DNA from 3 places in the Paenibacillus sp. P4_A9 genome. Region 3 is predicted to be linked to each of the others. Evidence: riboswitches for the same ligand, from Rfam matches in the RefSeq annotation. Region 3 holds a riboswitch; each other region holds the start of a gene.
The links. Region 3 has a riboswitch for cyclic di-AMP ahead of AC1DVJ_RS10500 (stalk domain-containing protein). Riboswitches for the same ligand answer to the same signal wherever they lie in the genome.
Positions count from the first base shown of each region.

Region 1: another riboswitch for cyclic di-AMP. It lies ahead of AC1DVJ_RS20650 (ubiquitin-like domain-containing protein); the one in region 3 lies ahead of AC1DVJ_RS10500 (stalk domain-containing protein).
Region 2: another riboswitch for cyclic di-AMP. It lies ahead of AC1DVJ_RS19695 (C40 family peptidase); the one in region 3 lies ahead of AC1DVJ_RS10500 (stalk domain-containing protein).

Region 1 is NZ_JBFUHL010000036.1:46,401-49,969, forward strand. It holds gene rnmV (ribonuclease M5) at 1-8, opposite strand, end outside; gene AC1DVJ_RS20650 (ubiquitin-like domain-containing protein) at 126-1,265, opposite strand; cyclic di-AMP (ydaO/yuaA leader) riboswitch at 1,549-1,742, opposite strand; gene AC1DVJ_RS20655 (ABC transporter ATP-binding protein) at 2,026-2,769, shown strand; gene AC1DVJ_RS20660 (ABC transporter permease) at 2,766-3,569, shown strand, end outside.
Region 2 is NZ_JBFUHL010000033.1:49,923-53,491, reverse strand. It holds gene AC1DVJ_RS19710 (acetylxylan esterase) at 1-453, shown strand, start outside; gene AC1DVJ_RS19705 (hypothetical protein) at 447-617, shown strand; gene AC1DVJ_RS19700 (GNAT family N-acetyltransferase) at 665-1,177, shown strand; cyclic di-AMP (ydaO/yuaA leader) riboswitch at 1,320-1,482, shown strand; gene AC1DVJ_RS19695 (C40 family peptidase) at 1,486-2,376, shown strand; gene AC1DVJ_RS19690 (hypothetical protein) at 2,563-3,219, shown strand; gene yyaC (spore protease YyaC) at 3,398-3,569, shown strand, end outside.
Region 3 is NZ_JBFUHL010000010.1:113,201-116,769, forward strand. It holds gene AC1DVJ_RS10485 (sensor histidine kinase) at 1-183, opposite strand, end outside; gene liaF (cell wall-active antibiotics response protein LiaF) at 208-870, opposite strand; gene AC1DVJ_RS10495 (PspA/IM30 family protein) at 1,002-1,658, opposite strand; cyclic di-AMP (ydaO/yuaA leader) riboswitch at 1,813-1,964, shown strand; gene AC1DVJ_RS10500 (stalk domain-containing protein) at 1,969-2,760, shown strand; gene AC1DVJ_RS10505 (YjcZ family sporulation protein) at 2,948-3,052, shown strand; gene AC1DVJ_RS10510 (molybdopterin molybdotransferase MoeA) at 3,348-3,569, opposite strand, start outside.

The DNA of each region.
Region 1 (3,569 bases), on a different contig from region 3:
TTTATCATCTACATTTTCCTTCCCAGTACAAGCAGAAAAAGAAGAGGGGTCTCCTCTTCTTTCGCGCGGCAGATGCCAAGCTACGTGTATTTAGTAGTGTTCCCGTCAAAACTTCCGAATACACGTTAGTTTTGAGACGGTTTTGTAGGGCCAACCACATATACCGTGTACCCTTGTTTGGTTCCGAATTTATTCGCATAGCCATGATCCTCGTAATATACATCGATCATCTGACCTTTCACGCCGCTGCCAATATCCTCAGCACGACGGAAGCCAATCCCTTCAATATACACCCACCAACCCAGTGGAATCACCTTCGGATCTACGGCAATTGTGCGACCTTCGGTTACAGTAGTCCCCGTGTAGGTTTTACCATAACCAGAGGAGCCCTCGGTTTTGCCTGTCGACGCGGCGTCCGCTGAATAAGCAGTAAGTTTCACGTTTTTGAGAATTTGTTTGTAGCCGAAGGTCACACCATTCTTGGAAACCTCATCCACACTCGGTGAAGAGGCGGAGAGAACGACCACAGGATTTTTCGTGCCTACAGATACTACTTTCTTAACGCTTTCTGATTGTACTTCTTCACCCACAACTGCTTCCGCGACTAAAACACCGTCCTCGAAAGTCTTTTCTTTCTTCTTGACCAATACGCCTTCTTTACCTTCTTGGACGACTTGCTCTTTCCCTTTAAGTAAAGATGCGTCATTCTTTTTCTCTGTCTCGAATGCGATCGGTTCAGAGACTTCCTCCGTCTCTTTTTTCACACGGACGATCTTGATTTCATCACCTGTGCTTAGAGCGGCCGTCGGTTCGGGAGTGATACGATCGTTCTCCCCAAGTGCAATATTTAAACGTTGCAATGCACTTTCTACCGTTCTTGCAGTTGTGTAAACAGTGGTGGTCTTTCCATCAGCAGTCAATTGAATTGGTGAGGCCTGCTCGATAACAATTTTGTCTCCACCCTTGAGCTTGGTCGTAAGTGAAGCTGAAATTTCATCGTGCTCTCCAATCTTTATGGCTTGTTCATCCAGTAGGCGTTGCAGGACCCATTGCTTCGTGTGCACAATAGTTTCTTGTCCATTCACAACCACGGATACGCTCTTGGTAGCCGTTCCGTACAACAACACCAAAAACATGAAAGTCATTGCGATTGAGATTATAGCTAGGCTTAAAATCAAACGCAAGTTTTCATGCTTCCATCGCAATGCGAAGGACATGCTGGATGATCGTTTTACATGGGTCTCGCTAATTGAGATACTGCCCACTTTTTCGGTCCTCCTTCAAAGCCTCGCCGCCAGGTTACAGCATGATTAAATTTGACGCGACTAAGGTTTTTAGTTTAACTTAACATGCTCGCCATCTTCAGCTTTCTAACCTCGCTGAATCTGGTCGTCCCCCCTTTTACCTATTCATCATCCTATGAATTCCGGGTCATTTTATGTCTTTTTATCTGTGTAAAACCCTGTATGAGGACAAAAAGCCAGCAAGAAGAGGACTCTTCTCGCTGGCTTAGTTTGCATAGTGAAATACAAATAGCACGCACGACAATCGTTACCTCTCTTACGCTTACGAGGTTAGCTGACGGATTCGGACGTGAGAGTCGCCCTACGCAGACGCAAACTACTTGTTTGACGTCCATGATTCACCCCTGTTACTCTCTGCTTACTTAACCGCATTTGAATGCTAATTAAGCTTGCAGTGGTTCCCCCGTTTCCACATTTGGAACTCAGCGAATGGAAAATTGGCAAATTGGATATTAAGTTATTATGAAAAGTATATTACGCTGTTAAGCTCAACCTGTAAAGGGATTAACACCCGTTAAAAAGGGCTAAATCACTTAAATTTCGATTATTTTTCAAATATAATCCACTTATATCTACATGTACCTAACTTTAACGTACGTATACTCGATTTTTTAATGCATAATGACCAAAACTAGGCTAAAAACGCAAATTTGTTTATAATGATTCTGGAAGTAATTGAATGATAAATACCAATAATTTGCTATTTAGGGAGGCAATTGAGATGGTTCCCATCTTAGAAGTAAACGCTTTATTCGGGGGATACTTACCTAACAGACCAGTTCTGCATGACCTCACATTTTCGATCCGCCAAGGTGAAATGATGGGGCTAATCGGACTCAACGGGGCAGGGAAAAGTACCACCATCAAAAATATATTAGGACTGCTGCAGCCGCAAAAAGGATCCATTCGTATTAAAGGCTTAACTTTAGCCGAAAGTCCAATTCCCTACCGCGCTACATACGCCTATGTACCTGAAAGTCCAGAGTTATACGAAGAGCTTACGATTCGTGAACACCTTGAGCTAACAGCCATGGCTTATGGCGTTTCCAAGGAGGACTACGAAACCCGTTCCCAGTCCTTGTTAGAGCAATTTCAAATGAAAGACAAGCTGAATAGCTTCGCAAATCATTTATCCAAAGGGATGAAGCAAAAGGTCATGATCATGAATGCGTTCCTGATCGAGCCCTCGTTATATATTATCGATGAGCCATTTCTCGGTCTCGACCCTTTAGCTATACGTTCCTTGCTCGAATTAATGGTTAAAATGAAACAAAAAGGCGCATCATTCCTCATTTCCTCACACATTTTGTCTACAATTGAAAAATATTGCGATAACTATGTCGTTCTCCACAAGGGCCACATGGTTGCTCAGGGAGATTTAGTCGAATTACGCGCACAAACAGAGCTTCCCCAGGCGTCATTAGACGACATCTTCTACAAGCTTGTTCAAGGAGAACTGCGATGAACCAGCCAAAAGATACTACACATGCATTTAACACTCAAGCATTATGGAAGCAGCGTTTTCAACATTATATGAAGGAATCCATGGGTTATTGGCAGTATGCCGCACGCAGTAATTTTATCGGATTCTTGTTGTTTCTTGTCATCGTTTCTTCCTATTATTATGCAAAAACATTACAGCGACTTCCGACAGATTATCCGTACCTATGGATCGTCCTGCTCGCGCTCGTTCCACTCGTCACTTCAAGTCCCATTCGAACACTGACCCGCAGTGCCGATCGGATGTTTCTGTTGCGGATTGAACATGAAATGGACGCTTATTTCCGAAGCAGCTTCTTCTATAGCTTTTCACTTCAGGGGCTCTGGTTATTTCTTGCTTGGGTCACACTTCGTCCGCTTTATAACCATTGTTTAGGAGCGGATTCACAGCCATTTCTACTAATGTTAGCTCTATTGCTTCTATTAAAAGTAGCTAACCTATTAGCCAGTTGGCAGGAAGGCAGATTTGCTGCTGAACGAACAAGATTACTGTCTGTCATCTTTCGTTGGATCGCGTCCATTTCCCTCATTACCGTTCAATTTCACTATAGTAGCTTATGGGCCAGCATAACAGCATTGTTGCTTGTATTCGTATGGCTTTCCGCGTTTCGTTCTGTTGCTAAATATGTGATCGGATGGGATTATCTGATTGCCAAAGAGAAGCAGCAGCAGGCTAGACTCTACGCCTTCTTCAATTGGTTCGTAGATGTCCCTCAGTTACCAACGCGAATAGCCCGCCGAGGTTGGATCAGCGGGCTTACACGA
Region 2 (3,569 bases), on a different contig from region 3:
GCGCTGGAGCAGCCGGAAATCAATAGCGAGCGCGTATTCGTGTTCGGAGGGAGCCAAGGCGGTGGGCTTACCCTGCTCGTAACTGCGCTCGAGAAGCGCATCCGAGCAGCAGTTGCCCATGTGCCGAATCTGTGTCACATGGATCTTGGCCTATTGAATTCCGTCAGTTCCCTTAGTGAGGCGGCTGAATTCGTTACGAGATTCCCAGATCACTTGCCAGACGTGCTGAAGACGCTATCCTATTTTGATATCATGAACCTCGGGGATCGTATCGGGCAGCCCGTTCATGTGACGGTAGGACTAAAGGATATGACCTGCTTGCCGGAGACCATATTTGCCGCCTATAATCACATTTCATCTGAGAATAAATCCATTGAGGTTCACCCATTCATGGGCCATGCGCTGCCGGCGGGTTTTCATAGTGCAGCGCATGCGTACTTCTCTAAGTGGTAAGCACTTCATACAAAGTTACATCGTTTTTCGATGTTCCTTCGGAGAAACGCCGAAAGCTTATTGTTACAGCAACGGACAGCACGTTCTCAGCAGGGAAGATCGGTGTGTATACGCATTTGCTAAAGGCTTATTTTGATGAAGTTGTGGTAAGTATTGCTCCATAATTTGCCGCATGGTTGGATATCCTATACCAAAAAGGAGATGCCAACAGATGAAGCAAGAGGATTCGTTTGCTGAAGTATTCGAACTCATGGAATCTGCTTTTCCTGATACGGAGATAAGAACGTATGAAGGACAGCGATCACTGTTATCGCATCCGAACTATCGAATTGATGTGGAGAGAGATGCTCAAGGGCAAATGCTTGGTTTTCTGGCAAGTTGGAGCTTTAGCACGTTTCGATTTGTGGAGCATATTGCGGTCAATGCTGCAATAAGGGGCGGCGGGATTGGCAAACAAATGCTGACGGCTTATATGAGCAGTGGTACTACGCCTATTGTGCTAGAAGTGGAGCCACCGGATGCGTCAGATGCGACAGTTGCAAAGCGGAGAATTGAATTTTATAAGCGCTGTGGCTTTCATTTGAACCTATTCCCTTATGCACAGCCTCCTCTCAGAGAAGGGCAGGCGATGCTGCCTCTACGTATCATGAGTTCACCTGATCCATTGACGGAAACCGAGTTCATACCCTGCAAGAACATCTTGTACACAGAGGTATATAAGTAATCTGTAAGCTCGGATTAGGCAAAATAGTGATCAAACAGCTACTCTACCTTGAGTAGCTGTTTGTGCGCGATCACACAAAAATGGAAACACTTACCACCGCGAAAAAGTTGTCAGGCTAAAACGAACTATGCTAGTCTAACATAGACAAAAAATGCCGAATCTCGGAGCATCAAAAGCTCCGGTACGGGGGACTTCTTTACTTGGGGTGAATGAATGCTCAGTTAGTCAAAGGCTAATGGGGCGCACTAGGGAAAACCTCTTCCCGAACCCGTCAACTAACCTCGGAGGCTTCAAGGAGGCACAACGTTTTGAAACTTTTTACAAAAAGCTTTATTTGTTCATGCGCTCTTCTAGGCGCAGCTATTCCCATGTTCGCCGCGCCTGCCGCGTATGCTTCTGCGCCAGACGCTTCTGCGGTGAAGGTTCAGGTCAATGACGAATTGGTGCAGTTCCCTGAAGTACAGCCGTTTATTGATACGGAAGGTACACTTCAGGTGCCACTACGTGTATTGTCGGAGAAGTTAGGCTATCAAGTGGACTGGGCGAAGCAAGGCGATGAAGTCGTCGTCACCCTAATGAACAAGGAGCAGGCGATTCAACTAACAACGGACGAAGAGCAAGCTGTCGTGAACAGTAAGTTGGTTGAATTAGAGAGCAGTCCGACGTTGCTGGAGGGAAATACTTACGTTCCACTACGTTTCATAACAGAGACGTTTGGATCTGAGATCGCTTGGAATGATGCGAATAAAATCGCCATCGTGGAAGTCGACGGTAAGACCCACAAGCCAGCTTGGATTGCACCTCCGCCTACAGTAGCCCCAGTAGCAAAGGTTGTTCAGCCAGCTGTATCAGCTCAAATTATTCAAGCTGCGACGACTTTTCAAGGAACGCCTTACCGATGGGGTGGAACAACACCCAAGGGCTTTGATTGCTCTGGTTTCGTTCGTTATTTGTATGAAGCCAAAGGCATTGAGCTTCCCCGCACATCCGTGCAAATGTATGATCAAGCGGGTGCGAGAGTGACGGATTTGAAAGCAGGAGATCTTGTCTTCTTTGCTTCAGGCATCGTTAATCATGTGGGTATTTACATGGGAAATAATCAATTTATTTCGGCTACCACATCCAGTGGTGTAACGGTTGATAGTCTCGCTAGCTCCTATTGGAGCTCAAGATATGTAGGCGCAAAACGCGTACTTTAAGTTAGGGACTAAATCAGATAAAAGCAAGATGATTCTAGAGCGTATGTTCGTTATATCTTTCACAAATGAAAGATTAGCGGGCAGACGCTCTTTTTTTGCGCGAAAATCTGCGATTTTTATCGAATTTTTGAGAATTATAGCCTATAATGAAAAAATGGTTGGAAGAAAGTAGGTGACGCGTACGTCATGCAAGTCAGTGTCTGGAAAAACTGGTTTCATAAAATAAAACTGTCAGGTCGAACAGATCGCATGTACAACGTGGAAACGGGTCCTGCCATACCGGAAGACATTCGGGAAGTGATTGAGCAATTTTTTCAAACCTATAACCACTTCAAAGGGGCAAGGCAATTCCAGACGGATACGTTTATTAAAGAAGTATTCTACGCGACGAAGCAAGATCCGAAGGATCGCCGCTCTATAGATGAGATGGAAAACTATATTCAGAGCAAAAATGTCAATCGGTTGCGACTGAAATCGTATGTGATTGATGAATATTTACGCTTGGACGAGAATTTGTGTATGATCGGTGTGACACGGGAGTTTAGTAATGCCCATCGAAATCGTGTGCTTTATTTTATCGTGAATGAGGACGGCGCGTGGCGGTTTCATCATATCGTGAGATCACATCATGGGAAAATTCTTGAGAAGTTTCAAGTGAAGGAACAGGTGGGATTCGTGGTTGGGGATGAGAAGGTAGCGCTTCTGTTTCTAACGCATGCAAATTCGGCGGATGCTGCCTATTTGTTGGGAGATTACGTCCATTCAGAAGGGTATCTGGAAGTGGAGCAAGAGGTAAGCGGTCAGCTCTATTATCGGATTGTTCGGATGAATCGGGTGCATTAATAAGGTTAAATAATCAAGTGAACCAGCAATGAATAGGCTTTGCTCAGTCGAGTAACGCTTATTTGGTGTTGGCGAAGGCAGGGGGAGCATGTGGACATGGGCCACCTCCTTGTGAAAGAATAGAACTATCATTCAACAGGTCAAGAGATAGGTGTACATGCCTGAAAGGGAGGCAAAGATGGAGAAAGATCCTAGGGAGCTGCAGGAGCAGTTTTGGAAAAAGGTGAATGGTGAGCAGTTAGGGCAGCTTCTGCAAAACATTGCCGTGAGCATTCAGCTAAAGCCTAGTAAGCTGGCTTTCGTGTGTATAGGGACGGATCGCTCAACAGGGGACTCTCTGGGGCCGGTTG
Region 3 (3,569 bases):
ACCCAGGATCAACAAGGCCATGAACGAGAATTTGACACCCTGCTGCCAGCTGGTAAAGGGTTCGATCAAATGTCTTGAATTCAAGAAATATAGCATAGCACCGAAAACAGCGAAGCTAAATAGGATGGCTTCCCCCATGCTGCGCCATATCATATTCGTTAATCGTCTTTTGTAGCCGTCCACTTGGTGATGTGCCCCCTCCAGCCGTTACAATACTTTAACTTTGATATCTCCTACGATGAAAGAGAGCACGAGTTTCACCCGATGGTCGCAATGTTGATAATTCTCTGATTGCCACACCACTTTGTTCATCACACCTGCCTCACGTTGTTCGGCTACATGAAGCTGACCGAACATGACAGAAGCTGTAACGGAAACGCCAATATCGTCGGGTATCTTTATATCAATATCTCCTACAACACCTTGTAGGATGACTGTTGTTTCCTTTTGTTCTAGAATGGCCAACGAGAGATCCATGTACGTTTCTCCCACCAAGTACCACGTCGAGGTATTTCGTAGAATCCAAGGCTCTCGGCCAAGGCGAACGCTATCGACGATCTTTTGCTTTTGTGTATACGAATCATCCTTATGAACCTGCTTGGATCGAATGAAGAAAAAACCTAATGAAATCAACACAACCGAAATGGCAATTGTCAGATGGTCACCAAATAATATGACAGCACCGATCCCCATCAGCACATATCCTTTGCGCTCTTTGCGTGAACGAACCCGATGAATGCCCAGTAAAATTAGGATTACGGCCAGAATGGGAAAAAAGCCTATGGTATGATCCAGAAGCAAAAAAACACCGGCTCCAATCAGCACAAGCGCTGTATTCCGGCTGCGATTATTTTTCGTTTCCTCTCCCATCGATGCACCTCCTCTGGCTGCCAATTCTCCTTCGTTCATACGATTCCTAGCATACCACAAGAATGGACGACCTCCAAGATGCAAATCCTTATAGGGCAAGGCTTTGCTTACGTGGAGGTCACGTTCCATCGCTATTTTCTGTCGCGCGGGTCTCGCTCCTCGCGAGCGCGCTGTTCCTTCTGCCACTCGTGCTGCAGCCTGCTGCGCAGCGCCCGCAGTTCATGCTGAAGGTTGCCTCCGGCTTCCTTCAGTGTCTCCTTCGATAGGCGGCCCGCCACGCGGAGCCCCTGCAGCGCCTCCCGGCCGAGCTCGCGGCCGGTGATCTCCAGCTCGCGCCATGTGTCGCGAGCCTCGATGCTATGCAGCCCACCGCGAGGCTGCCCAGCATCGGCTGCGTGCCCCGCACGCAGCCCGCGCAGTTCCTCTGCGAGCGCCAGGCACAAGTCCTGGCTGCTCGCGTACTGCGCGCGGTAGTGCTCGCTAGCGGCTTCCTCGCGCAGCTTCTCTTGCAGCGCAAGCCGCGCGAGATCCTCTTCGCCAGCGCGCATCGCCAGCTCGGCTTGCTCGCCGCGCAGCTTCGCCATATCTTCTGCTCGCGCGATGTGACCGCGCAGCGCAATCGTTGCCTGCAGCGCTACATCATAGCGCTCCTCAAGCTTGGCGATGGTACCATCATCATAGGTACCTGGATTCGTTTTCCCGATCGTCTCCTGCCAGACGGTTTCTGCCATTTTGCCAATACGATCAAATATATTAGTAGGATCAATTTCCCGATTCTTATTGTTCATGTCAATCGCCCCTCACCCTTCATCATACTCCTATCGTAGCTCAATTCCAGCAAGTCTAAAACCGACTATCGACTGTTTTTGAACCTAGACCTAAGTCTAGTATGCGACTACTCACCCATATATTGGTCGTTGTTTGGGCACGCCTGTGATGATAAACTATTTGAAGCCGAGTCTGGTGCATAAATTAGGCACTGGTACGGGGGACGAAATACTTGGGGTGAATATTTGCTTCAGCTTGGAGCAGACTAGGGAGAACCTTCTTCCCGAACCCGTCAACTAACCTCGAAGGCTCATGAAGGAGGATTACCAATTGAATAAGCTAACTAAAGGGTTAACTAGCCTTGCTGTTTCACTAACGGTATTGGCAGGAGGCTTTCTTTCCCCATTTACGGCTCATGCGGCTGAAATGGAAGTGAAAGTACAAGTCAATGATGACCTGATCCATTTCCCTGATGCACAGCCATTTCTGGATGGCAACCACACGACCCAAGTTCCGCTTCGGTTTGTAACCGAGAAGCTTGGTTATACCGTGGAATGGAAAAAAGATGGAAATCAAGTCGAGGTAACACTAAATAACAACAAACATACGATTACCTTGGTTTCTGGTCAAAAAGAAGCTACCATTGATAACGCCCCCGTTGCCTTAGACGGAGCTTCCCAGTTTCAGAATGGGCGTGTATATGTGCCGCTTCGCTTCCTTTCCACAGCTGCAGGCGTTCCTGTGCAGTGGGATGCAAGCAGCAATCTAGCGATCTTAAATAAAGATGGCGAGCATCATGCACCTGATTATCAAATATTTGAATCCACAGCTTATTCGGCAGATCCTTCTGAAAATGGCGGCTATGGTGCCTTTGATTTCATGGGTAACCCCCTTGCGATCGGCACAGTTGCTGTTGATCCATCCGTAATTCCACTTGGTTCCAAACTTTATATTGAAGGTTATTCGTTTAATGGACTTCCTAAAGGCGGCATGTACGTGTATGCGACGGATACCGGCGGTGCCATTAAAGGAAAGAGAATGGACATCTTTATTCCAGGCTCGAAGAAATCCTTACAAAGCTTTGGCATTCAGAAAATTAAAGTGTATCAAATTCCCAATTAGATGTTGAAGAAGCTGCCTTGAGAAACGCTCAAGGCAGCTTTTTTTCATACAAAGGGGCGGCATAGCCGTTTATTTCGGTAGGTGAATGATCAGGTCTAATAAGGGCATTCGTCCAATCAATAGGTATCTCCCCTACATATGTTATATAGTGTTTAACCCACATTAATTCAAAACCGGAGGGGATACTATGTCAGCTGTAGTTGGTTGTGGAACGCCAGGATACGGAAGTTCTGCAGGCGTAATTCTTGTTCTTTATGTACTGTTGGTAATCATTCTCGCTACATTCTATTAGGACCCTTTGAAATGACCCCGCCTGCTGAAGCTTCTAATTTGAAGTTTCAGCAGGCGGGCTTTTCATTTTTCACTTAAAATCAATACCACTCGTTCCTTGCGTCAGTATCTCATCAAGCATACGTCCTCGATTTACATAAATCGACGTTCCCGCCGCTAAACCTCGTCCGACTTCAGCTCCTTACAAAAAAGACGCCACAGTTGACCCTCCTGACAGACGGTTACTTGTTAGCGCCAAACTTGTGGTGATATAGGTAATATAATTTCATGTATATTTAAAGTATGAGTTCAGTACGCTATCTCGTTGTATAAACCTTCACGCCATCGCCACGTTGAAAGCCTTGCCCACCTGCTGGCAGCCAAATCAAGCAATCTGCATCTTTGATCGACACCATGATGCTCGACTTATCAATGCCTGCTGGTCTAACCCATACGGAACCCGCTTCGATTCGTGTTGTCCCCCGTATATAACGCGGATAGGCGGAGGGTTTATCATACGGAACATCCAGAAACGCTGT